Regions from separate parts of the Streptomyces sp. YIM 121038 genome, predicted to be linked through region 3. Evidence: riboswitches for the same ligand, from Rfam matches in the RefSeq annotation. Region 3 holds a riboswitch; each other region holds the start of a gene.

The links. Region 3 has a riboswitch for cyclic di-AMP ahead of C9F11_RS19630 (M23 family metallopeptidase). Riboswitches for the same ligand answer to the same signal wherever they lie in the genome.
Region 1: another riboswitch for cyclic di-AMP. It lies ahead of C9F11_RS30245 (M23 family metallopeptidase); the one in region 3 lies ahead of C9F11_RS19630 (M23 family metallopeptidase).
Region 2: another riboswitch for cyclic di-AMP. It lies ahead of C9F11_RS17195 (transglycosylase family protein); the one in region 3 lies ahead of C9F11_RS19630 (M23 family metallopeptidase).

What each region holds. Positions count from the first base shown of each region.
Region 1 is NZ_CP030771.1:7,009,589-7,015,448, forward strand. It holds gene C9F11_RS30235 (pitrilysin family protein) at 1-806, shown strand, start outside; gene C9F11_RS30240 (pitrilysin family protein) at 830-2,212, shown strand; cyclic di-AMP (ydaO/yuaA leader) riboswitch at 2,474-2,636, shown strand; gene C9F11_RS30245 (M23 family metallopeptidase) at 2,649-3,482, shown strand; gene C9F11_RS30250 (GntR family transcriptional regulator) at 3,771-4,442, shown strand; gene C9F11_RS30255 (HPr family phosphocarrier protein) at 4,863-5,144, opposite strand; gene C9F11_RS30260 (bifunctional GNAT family N-acetyltransferase/acetate--CoA ligase family protein) at 5,323-5,860, shown strand, end outside.
Region 2 is NZ_CP030771.1:4,122,534-4,128,393, reverse strand. It holds gene C9F11_RS17210 (nucleoside triphosphate pyrophosphohydrolase) at 1-435, shown strand, start outside; gene C9F11_RS17205 (cytochrome P450) at 682-1,977, shown strand; gene C9F11_RS17200 (transglycosylase family protein) at 2,107-3,225, shown strand; cyclic di-AMP (ydaO/yuaA leader) riboswitch at 3,417-3,602, shown strand; gene C9F11_RS17195 (transglycosylase family protein) at 3,607-4,347, shown strand; gene eno (phosphopyruvate hydratase) at 4,615-5,860, shown strand, end outside.
Region 3 is NZ_CP030771.1:4,678,055-4,683,914, reverse strand. It holds gene C9F11_RS19645 (alginate lyase family protein) at 1-48, shown strand, start outside; tRNA gene C9F11_RS19640 (tRNA-Met) at 118-191, shown strand; gene C9F11_RS19635 (PP2C family protein-serine/threonine phosphatase) at 552-1,661, shown strand; cyclic di-AMP (ydaO/yuaA leader) riboswitch at 1,893-2,062, shown strand; gene C9F11_RS19630 (M23 family metallopeptidase) at 2,074-3,219, shown strand; gene C9F11_RS19625 (aldo/keto reductase) at 3,541-4,485, shown strand; gene C9F11_RS19620 (PrsW family intramembrane metalloprotease) at 4,488-5,825, opposite strand.

The DNA of each region.
Region 1 (5,860 bases), 2.3 Mb from region 3:
TCTTCCGCACGTACTACGCGCCGAACAACGCGGTCCTGTCCGTGGTCGGCGACATCGACCCGGAGCAGACGCTCGCCTGGGTCGAGAAGTACTTCGGCTCCATCCCCGGGCACGACGGCAAGCAGCCGCCGCGCGACGGCTCGCTGCCCGAGCGCATCGGCGAGGAGCTGCGCGAGGTCGTCGAGGAGGACGTCCCGGCCCGCGCCCTGATGGCCGCCTACCGCCTGCCCCAGGACGGCACGCGCGCGTGCGACGCGGCCGACCTGGCCCTGACGGTGCTCGGCAGCGGCGAGTCCTCGCGGCTCTACAACCGCCTGGTGCGCCGCGACCGCACCGCGGTGACCGCCGGGTTCGGCCTGCTGCGGCTCGCCGGAGCGCCCTCCCTCGGCTGGCTCGACGTGAAGACCTCGGGCGACGTCGAGGTCCCCGTCATCGAGGCCGCCGTCGACGAGGAGCTCGCCCGGTTCGCCGAGGAGGGCCCCACTCCGGAGGAAATGGAACGGGCCCAGGCCCAGTTGGAGCGCGAGTGGCTCGACCGCCTCGGCACGGTCGCGGGCCGCGCGGACGAACTGTGCCGGTTCGCCGTCCTCTTCGGTGACCCGCAGCTCGCCCTCACCGCGGTCCAGCGCGTCCTCGACATCACGGCGGCCGAGGTCCAGGAGGTCGCCAAGGCGCGCCTGCGCCCCGACAACCGCGCGGTCCTGGTGTACGAGCCGGTGGCCGCCGCGGAGGACGCCGACGGCACGGCCGCCGCGCCCCAGCAGGAAGCCGCCGAGACCCAGCAGGAAGAGGAGGCGGCGAAGTGAGTGAGGCTGAGACGTCCGTGAAGATGCAGTTCCACCCGCAGCCCCAGGCGGGCACGGCCAAGCCCTGGGCCTTCCCGGCCCCCGAGCGCGGCGCCCTGGCCAATGGCCTGACGGTGCTGCGCTGCCACCGCCCCGGCCAGCAGCTCGTCGCCGTCGAGGTCCACCTCGACGCGCCCCTGGACGCCGAGCCGCAGGGCCTGGACGGCGTGTCCACGATCATGGCGCGGGCGTTCTCCGAAGGCACCGACAAGCACTCCGCCGAGGAGTTCGCCGCCGAGCTGGACCGCTGCGGCGCCACGCTGGACGCGCACGCCGACCACCCCGGCGTCCGGCTCTCCCTCGAAGTGCCCGTCTCCCGCCTGGCGAAGGGCCTGGGCCTGCTGGCCGACGCGCTGCGCGCGCCCGCCTTCGAGGACGGCGAGATCGAGCGCCTCGTCCGCAACCGCCTGGACGAGATCCCGCACGAGACCGCCAACCCCGCGCGCCGCGCCGCCAAGGAGCTGGCCAAGCAGCTCTTCCCGGCCACCTCGCGCATGTCGCGCCCGCGCCAGGGCACCGAGGAGACGGTCACCGCCATCGACTCCGCGGCCGTACGCGCCTTCTACGAGAAGCACGTGCGCCCCGCCACGGCCACCGCCGTCGTGGTCGGCGACCTCACGGGCACGGACCTCGACGCCGTCATCGCCGACACCCTCGGCGCCTGGACGGGCGGGTCGGCGGAGCCGCACGTGATGTCCCAGGTGACCGCCGACGACACCGGCCGCGTCGTCATCGTGGACCGCCCCGGCGCCGTCCAGACGCAGCTCCTCATCGGCCGCGTGGGCGCGGACCGGCACGACATCGTCTGGCCGGCGCAGGTCCTCGGGACGTACTGCCTGGGCGGCACCCTCACCTCGCGCCTGGACCGCGTCCTGCGCGAGGAGAAGGGGTACACGTACGGCGTGCGCGCCTTCAGCCAGGTGCTGCGCTCCGCGGCCCCGCGGTCCCCGGAGGGCGCCCCGGGCGTCGCCATGCTGGCCATCAGCGGCTCCGTGGACACGCCGAACACGGGCCCGGCGCTGGATGACCTGTGGAAGGTCCTGCGCACCCTCGCCGCCGAGGGCCTCACCGACGCCGAGCGCGACGTCGCCGTGCAGAACCTGGTGGGCGTGGCCCCGCTGAAGTACGAGACGGCCGCCGCGGTCGCCGCGACGCTCGCCGACCAGGTGGAGCAGGAGCTGCCGGACGACTTCCAGGCGAGCCTGTACCGGCAGTTGGCCGGGACGGGCACGGTGGAGGCCACCGCGGCCGTCGTGAGCGCGTTCCCGAGCGACCGCCTGGTGACGGTGCTCGTCGGTGACGCCGCGCAGATCGAGGAGCCCGTCAGGGCCCTCGGCATCGGCGAAGTGACGGTTGTCACCGGCTGATTGCGGCACACACGCCATGAACCGGCCTCACCAGGCCGCAACGGGCAAACCGGAATGAACGCCGCGTAACCCCAGGGGCCCCGGAGGCTCAGGAAGCCTCCGGGGTCCCTGCATGCTGCCATATGTCCGAATTGACATGGAGGTTGGGCGTCTGCCGTGTGGCGTGCGCTACAAAAGGCAGGATCCGTTTGTCGATTGAAAGATGAGGCGTTTAGCGTCAGTGCGGCTGTACGTCACGCAGTACGCCGCGCCCGCGGCACCGGACAGTCATCGCCGAGTCCCCGTACGGCGTGAGCCAGGGGAGCCGGGGACCCACACGTCCCCTGGGGTGAATCGGTCCCCTTGCCGCGAGGCGAGGAGTCCGTAGGAGACCTTCCTGCTCCGAACCCGTCAGCTAACCCGGTAGGCGAGAAGGAAGGAAAGGACCAGCCGCTTCATGGCGCTCATCCGCCCGACCGGCAAGCACCGCCGTCCGAGCCGCATCACGCGCACCACCGCCAGCGCCGCGGGCGTCGCCGCCCTCACCACCACCGGTGTCATCTCGGGCCTGGCCGCTCCGGCCCTCGCCGCCGACGGCTCCGCGGACCACGCGAGCACCGGCCTCACGCAGGCCATCGCCATCAACGACACGCTGGCCGACGAGATCGACGCCCAGGCCGCCGCCCAGAAGCAGGCCGCCAACGACGCCGCCGCCCAGAAGAAGGCGGAAGAGGCGGCGCGGCAGAAGGCCGCCGAGCAGAAGCGCAAGGCCGAGGCCGCCGCGAAGGAGAAGGCCGAGAAGGAGGCCAAGGCCAAGGCGGCGAAGGAGGCCAAGGAGCGGGCCCGCGAGCGGGCCGCCCGTGACGCCGAGCGCAAGCGCCTGAACGCCTACGTCGCCCCGGTCGCCGGCTCCTACGTCTCCACCTCCTACAAGGCCGGCGGCGGCATGTGGTCCTCCGGCAGCCACACCGGCATCGACTTCCACGCCGCGTCCGGCACCTCGGTGCAGGCGGTCGGCGCGGGCACCGTCGTCGAGGCGGGCTGGGGCGGCGCCTACGGCAACAACGTCGTGATCAAGATGAACGACGGCACGTACACCCAGTACGGCCACATGTCGTCCCTCAGCGTCACGGTCGGCCAGGCCGTCACCCCCGGCCAGCAGATCGGCCTCTCCGGTTCCACCGGCAACTCCTCCGGGCCGCACCTGCACTTCGAGGCCCGCACCGGCGCCGAGTACGGCTCGGACATCGACCCGATCGCGTACCTGCGCTCCCACGGCGTGGGCGTCTGACGCGTCGACGGCGCGAACGCCCCGCGCCCGCGCACGTCCCGAAAGCCCCGGCTCACCGAGCCGGGGCTTTCGGCATCGGGGCACGGCTCGGGCCCTAAGCGCCCACGACCGGTAAGCGTGCCGCTGCGCACACCTTTGGCCAAAAGATATCCATGGATTCCGGTGCCCCATCGGAAAATGCGGCCATCTGCAATAGAGTCCGTCGTGGCAGCGTCCATGGAGTCGCCGCACCAGCGTCTTCAACGCGTCGCGCGACGCGTTTCGCGGGCATTAAAGCGGAGGTCCGTCATGCGCATTCCCGCGCACTCGGTCTGCACGGCCATCCGGGACGACATCGTCTCCGGTGTCTACGAACGCGGCACGCGGCTCACCGAAGAACTCCTCGCCCGCCGCTACGGCGTCTCGCGCGTCCCCGTGCGCGAGGCCCTGCGCACCCTGGAGGCCGAGGGCTTCGTCGTCACCCGCAGGCACGCGGGCGCCTGCGTCGCCGAGCCGACCGAGCAGGACGCCGCCGACCTCCTGGAGGTCCGTACGCTCCTGGAGCCGCTGGCGGCCGCCCGCGCGGCCCAGCGCCGCACCGAAGCCCATCTGAAGGTCCTGCGCGGCCTCGTGCGCCTCGGCCAGGAGCGGGCCCGGCGCGGCGGCGAGGACCTGCGCGCGCTCGACGGCTGGTTCCACGAGACGCTCACCCAGGCCTCCGGCAGCCCCGGCCTCATCGCCCTGCTCACCCAGCTGCGCCACAAGGTCGCCTGGATGTACGTGGCGGACGCGCAGGCCGCGGCCACGGACCTGTGGAGCGGGCACGCCGCGGTCGTCGACGCGGTCGCCCGCCAGGACGCGGACCGGGCCCGCGCGCTCACGCTCCTGCACGCCGAGCGCACGGCGTCCGCGTACCGGCCGCGCGCCGGGCGTGTGAGGGGTTCGCAACGCGCCGTCAACAAAGTAGGCGTACGGAATTAACAGGCGCCCCGTACACGGGACTAACAGGGGCCTCGTACTCAGGATTAACAGGGGCCTCGTACACGGGACCCGTATCCCGTACGCGGGACTCGTCCACCGGACTCGTATGCAGGGCTCATATGCGGAGTGCACGTACCCGAAGTGCGCGTACGCGACCTCATGCGCGGCGTCGTGAAAGCCGGGCATGCCCGCGTGGGAATTCCCCGCCGGATTTACTTGCCGCAGGTGCTGCCTTTGTGCCACCGGTGGTGCGCCACCGGCTCGTGAATTCACCCGGGGCGTTCGCCGGACGGCACTCCGCGGGGGCGCGCCTCGGGGCGCACCCCCCCCGAAAAGCCTCGGGGCGCACCCCCGAAAACACGACGGAGCCGCGCGGCCACCCAGTGGCTCACGCGGTTCCGGCACGCTTGTCCGACCGTGTCAGACGGTCTCCGGGAGCTCCTCGAGGCCCTCGGAGACGAGCTTCGCCAGCCGGTCCAGGGCGGCGTCCGCACCCTCGGCGTCCGAAGCGAGCACGATCTCCTCGCCGCCCTGCGCGCCCAGGCCGAGCACCGCGAGCATCGAGGCCGCGTTGACGGGGTTGCCGTCGGCCTTGGCGATCGTCACGGGGACGCCCGAGGCCGTGGCCGCACGGACGAAGATGGAGGCGGGCCGGGCGTGGAGGCCCTCGGCCCAGCCGACGTTGACGCGGCGCTCAGCCATGTGTTGCTGCCCTTCCAGGTGTCTCACACTTGTCTAGACCAGTGTCTCATGCCGACCCGGGTGCTCCCGCAGGACCGGCGGAGCGCTGCCCCACGGGCCGCGTCCCGCCACCCGAGCGCCTTCGACCCCTCCTACATTGCCCCGGGCCCGGCGCCCGCGCGACCCGTACCCTGGCCCCATGCAGACCCCGGCGGACGGCTCAGCACACCCCTCGTCGGACAGCGCCGCGCACGCCCCGGCGGACGGCACGGCGCCCGCCGCCACGCACACCCCCGCGGCCGAAGCCACCCGCGCCCCGGCCGCGGACCAGCACCCCTACCCCTCCCACTGGGAGGCCGACGTGGTGCTGCGCGACGGCGGCACCGCCCGCATCCGGCCCATCACGGCCGCCGACGCCGACCGTCTGGTCAGCTTCTTCGAGCAGGTCTCGGACGAGTCGAAGTACTACCGCTTCTTCGCGCCCTACCCCCGTCTGTCCGCGAAGGACGTGCACCGCTTCACGCACCACGACCACGTGGACCGCGTCGGGCTCGCGGCCACCATCGGCGGCGAGTTCATCGCCACCGTCCGCTACGACCGCATCGACGCCCAGGGCCGCCCCGCCTCGGCGCCCGCCGAAGAGGCCGAGGTCGCCTTCCTCGTCCAGGACGCCCACCAGGGCCGCGGCGTCGCCTCCGCGCTGCTCGAACACATCGCCGCCGTCGCCCGCGAACGCG
Region 2 (5,860 bases), 560 kb from region 3:
GTCCTGCTCCAGGTCGTCTTCCACGCGCGCATCGCGGAGGAGGACGATCAGGCGCCGTTCTCCGTGGACGACGTGGCGGGCACCATCGTCGACAAGCTCATCCACCGCCACCCCCACGTCTTCGGCGACGACACGGCCTCGACGCCCGAGGAGGTCAAGGCGCACTGGCTGCGCACCAAGGCGGTGGAGAAGCAGCGCGACTCCGTGACGGAGGGCATCCCCCTCGGCCAGCCCGGCCTCGCCCTCGCCGCCAAGCTCGCCTCCCGCGCCCGCACGGCCGCCCTGGACGTGCCGCTGCCGACGGGCGAGGGCATCGGCTACGAACTCCTGGCGATGGCCGTCCGCGCGGAGGCCGCAGGCATCGACCCGGAAGCCGCGCTACGGGCGGCGGCCCGCGCCTACCGGGACGCGATCCGCACGGCGGAGACGGCGTAACCCTCGCGGGGCGCCCCTGACCCGCCCCTTCCCGCTTCCTGGGGGCTCCGCCCCCAGACCCCCGCTCCTCAAACGCCGGAGAGGCTGAAAGATCTGCCGCAACCGGCGACAGTTCCAGCCCGTCCGGCGTTTGAGGACGAGGCGCGGAGCGCCGACAAACGGGGGGCACGGGGGGCGGAGCCCCCCGGATCGGGAAGGGGCGGGCCTGGGGCGCACCGCGAGGGACGGGCGGCTACCGTCGACCGCATGCACGACAAGCCCCCCGTCCCCCCACAGCCCGAGCTCTTCACCTGGGAGTTCGCCAGCGACCCCTACCCCGCCTACGCCTGGCTGCGCGAGCACGCCCCGGTGACGAAGCGGCGGCTCCCGAGCGGCGTCGAGGCCTGGCTGGTCACCCGCTACGCGGACGCGCGCCAGGCCCTGGCCGACCAGCGCCTCAGCAAGAACCCGGCACACCACGACGAGCCCGCGCACGCCAAGGGCAAGACGGGCATCCCGGGTGAGCGCAAGGCCGAGCTGATGACGCATCTGCTGAACATCGACCCGCCGGACCACACCCGGCTGCGCCGCCTGGTGTCGAAGGCGTTCACGCCGCGCCGCGTGGCGGAGTTCGAGTCCCGGGTGCAGGAGCTGACGGACCAGCTCATCGACGGGTTCGCGGAGCGGGGCGAGGCCGACCTCATCCACGAGTTCGCGTTCCCGCTGCCGATCTACGCCATCTGCGACATGCTCGGCGTACCGCGCGAGGACCAGGACGACTTCCGGGACTGGGCCGGGATGATGATCCGGCACGGCGGGGGCCCGCGCGGCGGCGTGGCGCGCTCGGTGAAGAAGATGCGCGGCTACCTCGCCGAGCTCATCCACCGCAAGCGGGAGTCCCTCGCGGACGAGGGCGACGACGACCTGATCTCCGGGCTGATCCGCGCCTCCGACCACGGCGAGCACCTCACCGAGAACGAGGCCGCGGCGATGGCCTTCATCCTCCTCTTCGCCGGCTTCGAGACGACCGTGAACCTCATCGGGAACGGCACGTACGCCCTGCTCACCCACCCCGAGCAGCGGGCCCTGCTGGAGCGCTCCCTGGCCGCGGGCGACACCGGCCTCCTCGCCACGGGCCTGGAGGAACTCCTGCGCTACGACGGGCCCGTGGAGCTGGCCACCTGGCGGTTCGCCACCGAGCCGCTGCGCATCGGCGGCCAGGACGTCGCGGCGGGCGACCCGGTGCTCGTCGTGCTCGCCGCCGCCGACCGCGACCCCGACCGCTTCGCCGAGCCCGACCGCCTCGACCTGTCCCGCCGCGACAACCAGCACCTCGGCTACGGCCACGGCATCCACTACTGCCTCGGCGCCCCGCTCGCCCGCCTGGAGGGGCAGACCGCCCTGGCCACCCTGCTGCGCCGCCTGCCCGACCTGCAACTGGCCTCGGCCCCGGAGGAGTTGAGGTGGCGCGGCGGGCTCATCATGCGGGGCCTCAGGACGTTGCCGGTGCGTTTCACACCCGCCCCGCGGGCCACTCGTGCTGATGGGCCGTCAACAATGTGACTTTCGCGTGATCTCGGCTGAACCGACTTGTGACTGGCGTTCGAGTGCCGCTACGTTCACGACGGCCCGGCACCCGCGCGCTCGCGCGCTCGCGCCGCGCCCGACCTGTCGTCCACGAAAGGCACCTGCATGCTCTCCGGCCAAGGCCGTCACCGTCGCCCCCGCCAGGTCCCGGCGATCCTCGTCACGGCGGGCGTCACCGGATCCGCCATCGCCATCCCGCTCCTCGGCGCGTCGAGCGCGAGCGCGGCGGACGCCGAGACGTGGGACAAGGTCGCGGAGTGCGAGAGCGGCGGCGCGTGGAGCGCCAAGGGCAGCGGCTACTACGGCGGCCTCCAGCTCACCCAGGACACCTGGGAGCGGTACGGCGGCCTCTCCTACGCGCCGAGCGCCGACCAGGCGAGCCGCTCCCAGCAGATCCACGTCGCCGAGAACGTGCTCGCCGACCGGGGCCCCGACGCCTGGCCGAACTGTGCCCCGGCCGCGGGCCTGACGAAGGGCGGCGAGGCCGCCGACGTCGACCCGGGCCTGCCGACGTCCCCGCCGCGCCCCGCGGACTCCGACGGGTCCGCCGCGTCCGGCAAGGACGAGGGCAAGGAGAAGGACAAGGACGAGGACAAGGGCGAGAAGGGCAAGGCCGGGGAGAAGGACGCGAAGGGCGAGCGCGAGGGCGCCGCCACGGACGCGGACGGCTCCGAGAAGGCCGAGAGGCCCGGCAGTTCCGCCGACGCGCGAGACAAGAGTCACGAAACGGACAGCCGGGACGGCGACGCCGACCGCGCCGACGAGGGCGGGAAGAGCGACGGGCGCGGCGGCAAGCACCGCAAGCCCGCCGCCGACGGCTCCGACAAGTCCGGTGCGGACGACAGCGCTTCGCCGCGGGAGTCCGACAGCGCCGGGCCCGGCGCGGACGACGCGCCCCGGGACGGCTCCGCCGGCCGCCACCGCGGCGACCGCGCCGACGAGAACGCCCCGTCCGGCGACACCGGCCCCGGGCGCCACGCCTCGCGCGGCGACGCGCGGGACGTCCCCGGCACCGAGCGCGCCGCGGGCACGTACACGGTCCGCTCCGGTGACAACCTCTCGGCGATCGCCGACAGCCACGACCTTGACGGCGGCTGGACGGATCTGTACGCGGGCAACAAGAAGACCGTGGGCTCCGACCCGGACCTCATCCTCCCCGGTCAGCGGCTCGAACTGGGGGCGGACGGCAAGGAAGTGACTGAGGGGAAGCCGGGCGGGAAGTAGGCCGAAAGCCCGGCAGTTCGCGATGAATGTCCGGTTTAAAGACGGTGAGAGGCAAGTGAGAGATGGGTCTCAGAAGCCCTGATCGTCTTTGAAATTCGGATGATTGCCTGACTACGGTCATGACCGCTCGCCACAGCGGGCCCCGCCGGTCGGTACGCCGAATCCTGCCAACGGCCGGACGGGAACAGTCGTCGCTTCGAGCGCCGAAGGCAGGAGCGGGGGACCCAAGGTAAGTGCCGGGCCCGGACGTTGAGCGGTCGCCAGACCGCGGGACGCACGGACACGGCTAGGGGTGAAGTCGCGCGCTAGGACGTGCGGCCGGGCACTCACCCGCCCGAACCCGACAGCTCACCTCGCAGGCGTCGGTGAGGGGATCACTTCATGCTGCGTTCCGGCAAGGGCAAGCACCGTCGTCCGACCAAGCTCGACAAGGCCACCCGCGCCGCCACCGTCGTCGGTGTCACCGGTGCCGCTGTCGCCGCCCCGCTGATGGCCGCCGGCACGGCCAACGCCGCCACTCCCGCCGAGTGGGACCGCGTCGCCGCGTGCGAGTCGGGCGGCAACTGGTCCATCAACACCGGCAACGGCTACTACGGCGGCGTGCAGTTCTCCGCCTCCACCTGGGCGGCGTACGGCGGCACGAAGTACGCGCCGACCGCCGACAAGGCCTCCAAGGCCCAGCAGATCGAGATCGCCGAGAAGGTCCTCGCGGGCCAGGGCAAGGGCGCGTGGCCGAAGTGCGGCGTGGGCCTGTCCGGCTCCCCGTACACCGGCGGCGGCTCCTCCGGCGGTGGCCAGCAGCAGCCGCAGCAGCAGAACAAGCCGCGGCCCCAGCAGCAGGCGCAGCCGCAGCAGCAGGCCGCTCCCAAGCCGCAGGCGCAGCCGCAGCACCAGCCGCAGCAGGCCGCCCCGCAGGTCGAGAAGAAGACCGTCCAGACCCCGACCGGCAAGGTCGTGAAGAAGGGCGACGGCGAGTACAAGGTCGAGTCCGGCGACACCCTGTCGAAGATCGCCCAGGAGCACGACGTCAAGGGCGGCTGGCAGAAGCTGTACCAGCTGAACGACGACATCGTCTCCGACGCCGACTTCATCTACCCGGGCCAGCAGCTGCACCTCAGCTGACCCGCCCCGGCCCCGGCAGCGCCCGGAGCCGCCCCGTCCCCATGGGCTACCGCCCCGGTGCGCGTCCCCCCGCCGCACCGGGGCGGTACCTTTTTGTCCGGTAGTTTGTTTGCTGAGGGAACTATCCGCGTTCGGCCCGTCGGCCCGTCCATGTGCTGGGCGGTCGGATGGCCGATGCCCCGGAGCCGGTTAGGCTCGTGTCGCAGGGGCCAGCGCGGCCCCTAGTACCCCCGCGTACCCCGCGTCACATCCCATAAGGAGATGCTCGTGCCGTCCATCGACGTCGTCGTAGCCCGGGAAATCCTGGACTCCCGAGGCAATCCCACGGTCGAGGTCGAGGTCGGCCTCGACGACGGCTCCACCGGCCGTGCCGCCGTCCCGTCCGGCGCCTCCACCGGCGCCTTCGAGGCCATCGAACTCCGTGACGGAGACGCCAACCGCTACGGCGGCAAGGGCGTGGAGAAGGCCGTCCTCGCCGTCATCGAGCAGATCGGCCCGGAGCTCGTCGGCTACGACGCCACCGAGCAGCGCCTGATCGACCAGGCCATGTTCGACCTGGACGCCACGGACAACAAGGGCTCCCTCGGCGCCAACGCCATCCTCGGCGTCTCCCTCGCCGTGGCCCACGCCGCCTCCGAGGCCTCCGACCTGCCGCTCTTCCGCTACCTGGGCGGTCCGAACGCGCACCTGCTGCCGGTGCCGATGATGAACATCCTGAACGGCGGATCCCACGCGGACTCCAACGTCGACATCCAGGAGTTCATGATCGCCCCGATCGGCGCGGAGTCCTTCTCCGAGGCCCTGCGCTGGGGCGCCGAGGTCTACCACACGCTGAAGAAGGTCCTGAAGAACAAGGGCCTGTCCACCGGCCTCGGCGACGAGGGCGGCTTCGCGCCGAACCTGGAGTCCAACCGCGCCGCCCTCGACCTCATCGTCGAGGCCATCAAGCAGGCCGGTTACGTCCCGGGCGAGCAGATCGCGCTGGCGCTCGACGTCGCCGCGTCCGAGTTCTACAAGGACGGCTCCTACGAGTTCGAGGGCAAGTCCCGCTCGGCCGCCGAGATGACCGACTACTACGCCGAGCTTGTCTCCGCGTACCCGCTGGTCTCCATCGAGGACCCGCTGTACGAGGACGACTGGGACGGCTGGAAGATCATCACCGAGAAGCTGGGCGACAAGGTCCAGATCGTCGGCGACGACCTCTTCGTCACCAACCCCGAGCGCCTCCAGCGCGGCATCGACGAGGACGCCGCCAACGCGCTGCTCGTCAAGGTCAACCAGATCGGCTCGCTGACCGAGACCCTGGACGCCGTCGAGCTGGCCCAGCGCAACGGCTTCAAGTGCATGATGTCCCACCGCTCCGGCGAGACCGAGGACGTCACCATCGCCGACCTCGCCGTCGCGGTGAACTGCGGCCAGATCAAGACCGGCGCCCCGGCCCGCTCGGACCGCGTCGCCAAGTACAACCAGCTGCTGCGCATCGAGGAGATCCTCGACGACGCCGCGGTGTACG
Region 3 (5,860 bases):
GACCTGTTCGTGGCCTGGGAGACGCTGACGCACGCGGAGAACACCTGAGGCGCGGAGGGCACCTCGGGTACCAGTTCGCGTTCTGTGCCCCTGATGGCGTACTGTTGGGTTCACCGACGCGGGGTGGAGCAGCTCGGTAGCTCGCTGGGCTCATAACCCAGAGGTCGCAGGTTCAAATCCTGTCCCCGCTACTCAAGAGCCGAAGGCCCGGAATCCTCAGGGATTCCGGGCCTTCGGCGTTCCGGTGGCCCGGGGCGGCGCCGGGGCTCCGGAGCGCCGCGAGCACGGGGCGCCGCCAGGGCCGCCGTCAGGGGCCGGTGCCAGAGGCCGCCGCCGGGCGGGGCGCACGCCGTCCGCGCGGGTCGGCGCGCCACCGCCCCGCGCCAGGGCGCACGCTGCCCGCCGGATCACCCACTCGGAGCACGCCGGGTCGCCCCCGGGCCCCAACGCGGGAAGCCTTGGGCCGATGCGGCGGGTCTGCGGCGGGAGTCGAGCGGTGGTTGCTTTGGGCGGTGGGGACCTCCGTACCGGTGCCGGGCCGGGGGCGCGCCATGGGCGCTGAGGGCCGGGCACCGCGTCGCGAGCGGGCCCTCACCCGCGTGCTGCCCCCGCTCCTGATCCTCGTCGGGGTCGCCTTCGACGCGCTCACGCCGCCCCAGTTCACCGCGTCCCCGCTGTTCGCCGCCGCGCCCCTGATCGCGGCCCCGTTCTTCTCGCTCGGCACCACCGTGGCGACGGCCGCCGTGTCCTGCGCCGCCGTGCTCGCCCTGCGCATCGACAACCACGCGGGCGTGGACGTCGAGGTCGTCACCTCCTTCGTCACCATGCTCACCGTCGGCGCCCTCGCCGTCGTGATCAACCGCGTCGTCCGCCGCGGCGACGCCCGCCTCGCCTCCGCCCGCTCCATCGCCGAGGCCGCGCAGCGGGCCGTCCTGCCGCAGCCGGACCCGCGCATCGGCGGCCTGGACGTCGCCGCCCGGTACGAGGCCGCGCAGGCCGACGCCTTCATCGGCGGCGACCTGTACGCGGTGCAGGACACCCCGCACGGCGTCCGCCTCATCGTCGGCGACGTACGCGGCAAGGGCATGGGCGCGGTGGCCGCCGTCGCCGTCGTCATCGGCGCCTTCCGCGAGGCGGCCGAGCAGGAGGCCACCCTGGAAGCCGTGGCGCAGCGCCTGGAGCGTGCCCTGGCGCGCGAGGGCACGCGGCGCGACGGGCTCGACGCCTTCGAAGGGTTCACCACGGCGGTCCTCGCGGAGATCCCGCGCGGCGGCGGCAGCGTGCGCCTGGTCAACCGCGGCCACCCCGAGCCGCTGCTGCTGCGCGCCGACGGGCGCCTGCGCGTGCTCTCGCCCGCCGAACCCGCGCTGCCGCTCGGCATGGGCGACCTCGGCGTCTGGCCCGACCGCGCGGACGAGACCGACTTCCCGCCCGGATCCACGCTGCTGCTGCACACCGACGGGCTCAGCGAGGCCCGGGACGCGCGGGGTGTCTTCTACGACCCCGCGGCCCGGCTCGGCGGCCGCGTCTTCTCGGGCGCGGACGCCCCCGACGCGCTCCTGTCCACGCTCGTCGCCGAGGTCCTCGACCACACCGGCGGCGGCGCCACCGACGACATGGCCCTCCTCGCCGTACGACGGCCCGTCACACCCCGTGACTGAACGGAGCCCCAGCGCAGCGCAACTGACGACCCGTCATCCATACCTGAAGATCGATTCCACTGCGCAGCGTCATGGCACGCGCTCAACTCGCCCTATTCCCGGCCTTGATGTCCCGTTGTGTTCGTGGCGTAAGCGTTAACGATCAACCCGAACAGCTTGGAATACCGACCCGCTGTCTATTAACGTTCGATAACGCAGCGCGGTCGTCCCAGCCGTCACACCCGGCGGCTCCGCGCGCACGCGCCTAATCCCGCAAGGGAGCCGGGGAACCACCATCTTGGGGTGAATCGGACGCCTCTCGCGCACGCGGACCCGTATCCGCCGTGCACGAGCAGCGGCCGTAGGAGACCTTCCTGCTCCGAACCCGTCAGCTAACCCGGTAGGCGAGAAGGAAGGAAAGGAGTGCGCCCCCGTGGCGTCCAACCGGCCTGCCCCAGAAGCGCTCTACATACCCCACGGCAGCCTCATCGAGGGTGCCGACGGCGGCGAAGGACCCGGGGGACACACCGGGCACGCCGACCACGCCGAGGCCTCCGCGCCCGCCGGGTATGCCGGTTACGCCGCCCAGGAGCCCCCGGCCTCCTGGGAGGAGTGGAACCCCACCGCGGAGACCGTCCGCCCCGTGCGCGGCAAGCACCGCATCCACAAGAAGGGCGGCGGCGGCCTCGCCCGCAGCTCCACCGTCCTCGGCGTCGGCGTCATCGCCGCCGTCGGCGCGGGCGGCATCGCCACCGCGCAGGGCGGCAAGCCGCCCGTCTCCATCGCCCTGCCGGACCTGGCGTCCGTCGCGGACTCGCTGCCGGGCGTCGGCGCCCTGGTCGACGGCGACGACACCGCCGCCCCGGCCACCGCCGCGGCCGCGGCGCCCCTCAGCTCCGCGGGCGTCACCGGCGCCGACGCCGAGCGGGGCACCACGGACGCGGGGGAGGCCCTGCGGGCCCGCATCCTCCAGCAGGCCGAGAACCAGCACCACCAGGCGGACGACGCGCAGCGCAGGCAGGCCGAGGACGCGGCCGTGGCCAGGGCCGCCGCGACCGCCACGGCCCAGCAGGGCAAGGCGGCGGCCGAGGTCAAGGCGAAGGCCGCGGAGGAGAAGCGGAAGAAGGAGGAGGCGGCCCGCAAGAAGCGCGAGGCCGAGCGCCTCGCGAAGCTCGCCAAGAGCTTCACGCTCCCCGCCTCCTCGTACGTCCTCACCTCCCACTTCGGCGACTCCGGCTCCATGTGGTCCTCCGGGCGGCACACCGGCCTGGACTTCGCGGGCCCCAACGGCTCCCCGCTCAAGGCCGTCCACTCCGGCACCATCACGGAGGCCGGCTGGGCGGGCGCGTACGGCTACCGCACGGTCCTGAAGCTCGATGACGGCACCGAGATCTGGTACTGCCACCAGTCCTCGCTCTCCGTCAGCGTGGGCCAGAAGGTCAGCACCGGCGACGTCATCGGCCGCATGGGCGGCACGGGCAACGTCACCGGGGTCCACCTCCACCTGGAGGTCAGGACGGGCGGCGGCGCGGCCATCGACCCGCTGTCCTGGCTGCGCGGCAAGGGCCTGACGCCCTGATCCCGCCCGCCGCGAAGCCCCGTGGCCGCGCGCCCCGCCGACGGCCGCGAGCCGACGGCTGGCCTCCGGCCGCTGGCCTCCGACGGCCGCTAGCCGCTGACCCCCGGCCGCTGACTCCCGACGGCCGCGAGCCGACGGCTGGCGGCTGACCGCGAAGGGTCCTCAGACTCCGGCGGCCCTGGCGACGACCCCCCGACGCCAGGGCCGCCGGTTCCCGCGTCCCGCGGCCTCCCCGACCGGGTTCCGCATCCTGGAATCCGTTGTCTGGAATCCGCCGTCCCTCACCGGAATTCCCGACTTCGCAAGGATGTTGGCGCCGGTATGACCACTCTTCGCCCTCTGGGATCGTCCGACCTCGAAGTCTTCCCGCTCGCCCTCGGCGGCAACGTCTTCGGCTGGACCGCCGACCAGGACCAGTCCTTCGCCGTCCTCGACGCCTACGCCGCCGCGGGCGGCAACTTCATAGACACCGCGGACGCCTACACGTTCTGGGTGCCCGGCAACAAGGGCGGCGAGTCCGAGACCGTCCTCGGGCGGTGGATGGCCGAGCGCGGCAACCGCGACGACGTCGTGGTCGCCACCAAGGTCGGCGCGCTGCCCGAGTACAAGGGCCTGTCCGCGAGCACCATCAAGGCCGCCGCCGAGGAGTCGCTGCGCCGCCTCGGCACCGACTACATCGACCTGTACTACACGCACTACGACGACCCGTCCGTGCCCGTCGAGGAGTTCATCACCGCCCTCGACGAGCTGGTGCGGTCCGGCAAGGTGCGCGCGATCGCCGCGTCGAACATCACCCCCGAGCGCCTCCAGGAGTCCCTCGACTTCTCCGACCGCGAGGGCCTGGTGCGGTACGTGGCGCTCCAGCCGCACTACAACCTCGTCTCGCGCGACACCTACGAGGGCCCGCTCCAGGAGATCGCCTCGCGCTCCGGGCTCGCCGCCGTCCCGTACTTCGGCCTCGCCGCGGGCTTCCTGACCGGCAAGTACCGCCCGGGCACGGAGGTCGACAGCGCCCGGGCCGAGAAGGCGGGCGAGTATCTGGCCACCGAGCGCGGCCGCCGCGTCCTCACGGCCCTCGACGAGGTGGCCGAGGCCCACGACGCGCAGGTCGCCACCGTCGCCCTCGCCTGGCTCGCCGCGCAGCCGACCGTGGCGGCGCCGATCGCATCGGCCCGCACCCTGGAGCAGCTTCCGGCGCTCCTCGCGGTGGGCGACCTGGAGCTGACCGGGGCCGAGCTCGCGGCCCTCACGGCGGCCTCCGCCTGACGTCAGGGCCGATAGGGGTTGTGGCACGGGGGAAGCACCGGGCCGTACGCCCCGACGGGCCCGTACGCGGCGTGCGGCAGCGGCACCAGGACCGGGGCCGTCGCCCGCGCCGCGTACCCGAGCGCGGGCGCGGCCACGGCCCTGCGCTCCCACAGGGCCTGGAGGAGCTCCCGCTCCCGCGCGACGAAGTCGGCGCCCCCCCTGCCGTGCCGGGCGCGGTGGCGCAGGAGCGCGAGGGCCGTCGCGCACGTCTCGTACTCGACGACGGTGCGGCCCGCGGGCTTGCCCAGGTGGAAGGCCGCGTAGTCACGGGCGAGCGTGCGGGCCGGCAGGGAGCCCAGCGCGTAGGGCTCGGGCGCGGTGAACCAGCCCGCGGCCACGTACACGGGCAGCTCGTCGCGCACGAGGCGCAGCTCGCGCCGGCGCAGCCAGACGGCCAGCCAGGTGAGCAGCCCGAAGACCGGCAGCATGAAGGTCGCGTACACGACGAAGAAGCCGTACTCGCCGAAGCCCGCGGAGCCGTTCCAGAAGGCGTGCAGGCCCATCGCGAGGAGCAGCCCGGCGCACGGCAGCAGCCTGCGGCGGGCGGTGTGGTGCTCGGCGGTCACGGCGGCGGTGCCGAAGCCGATGCCGGTGAGCACGGTGAAGAGCGGATGCGCGAACGGTGACATGACAACGCGGACGAAGAAGGTCGCGGCGGTCACCGAGGCGAGGCCGCTCTCGCCGCTGAGCTGGTCGGTGCCGAAGGCGTTGCCGAGGTAGAGGATGTTCTCGGTGAACGCGAAGCCGGTGGCGGTGACGCCCGCTATCACGAACCCGTCGACGACCCCGGTGAAGTCGGCTCTGCGGAACAGGAAGACGAGCAGGACGGCCGCCGCCTTCGCCGTCTCCTCGACGACGGGCGCTATGACGGTCGCGCCCAGGGTGTCCGCGCTGGTCGGGTCGGCCGTCGCGGTGGCTATCCAGCGGGTCGCGAAGCTGTTCGCCATGATCGCTATCAGCGCGGCCGCGCAGGCGCCCCAGGAGAAGGCGAACAGCAGGTTCCGCCAGGGCCCCGGCGCCACCCGGTCCAGCCAGCGGAACGCGGCGATCAGCAGCGGCACGGGGAGCGTGGCGAGGCCGAGCCCCACCAGGAAGCCCTCGGTGCCGGTCTGCTCGCGCACCAGGGCGAGGATCACCAGGCCGGAGAGGGCGAGCAGGATGACGAGGCCCGTCGCCCGGATGGCCCCGCGCTGCCACCAGCGCGGATGCCGGGGCCCGGGTGCCCCGGCGGACGCGTCGGACCCGTCGGGCCCGCCGGGCGGCGTCGGGTGGCTCGGGAGTGCGGGGCTGGTGGCCACGGATCGACCCTAACGAGGGTTGCGGCGGGCCGCGA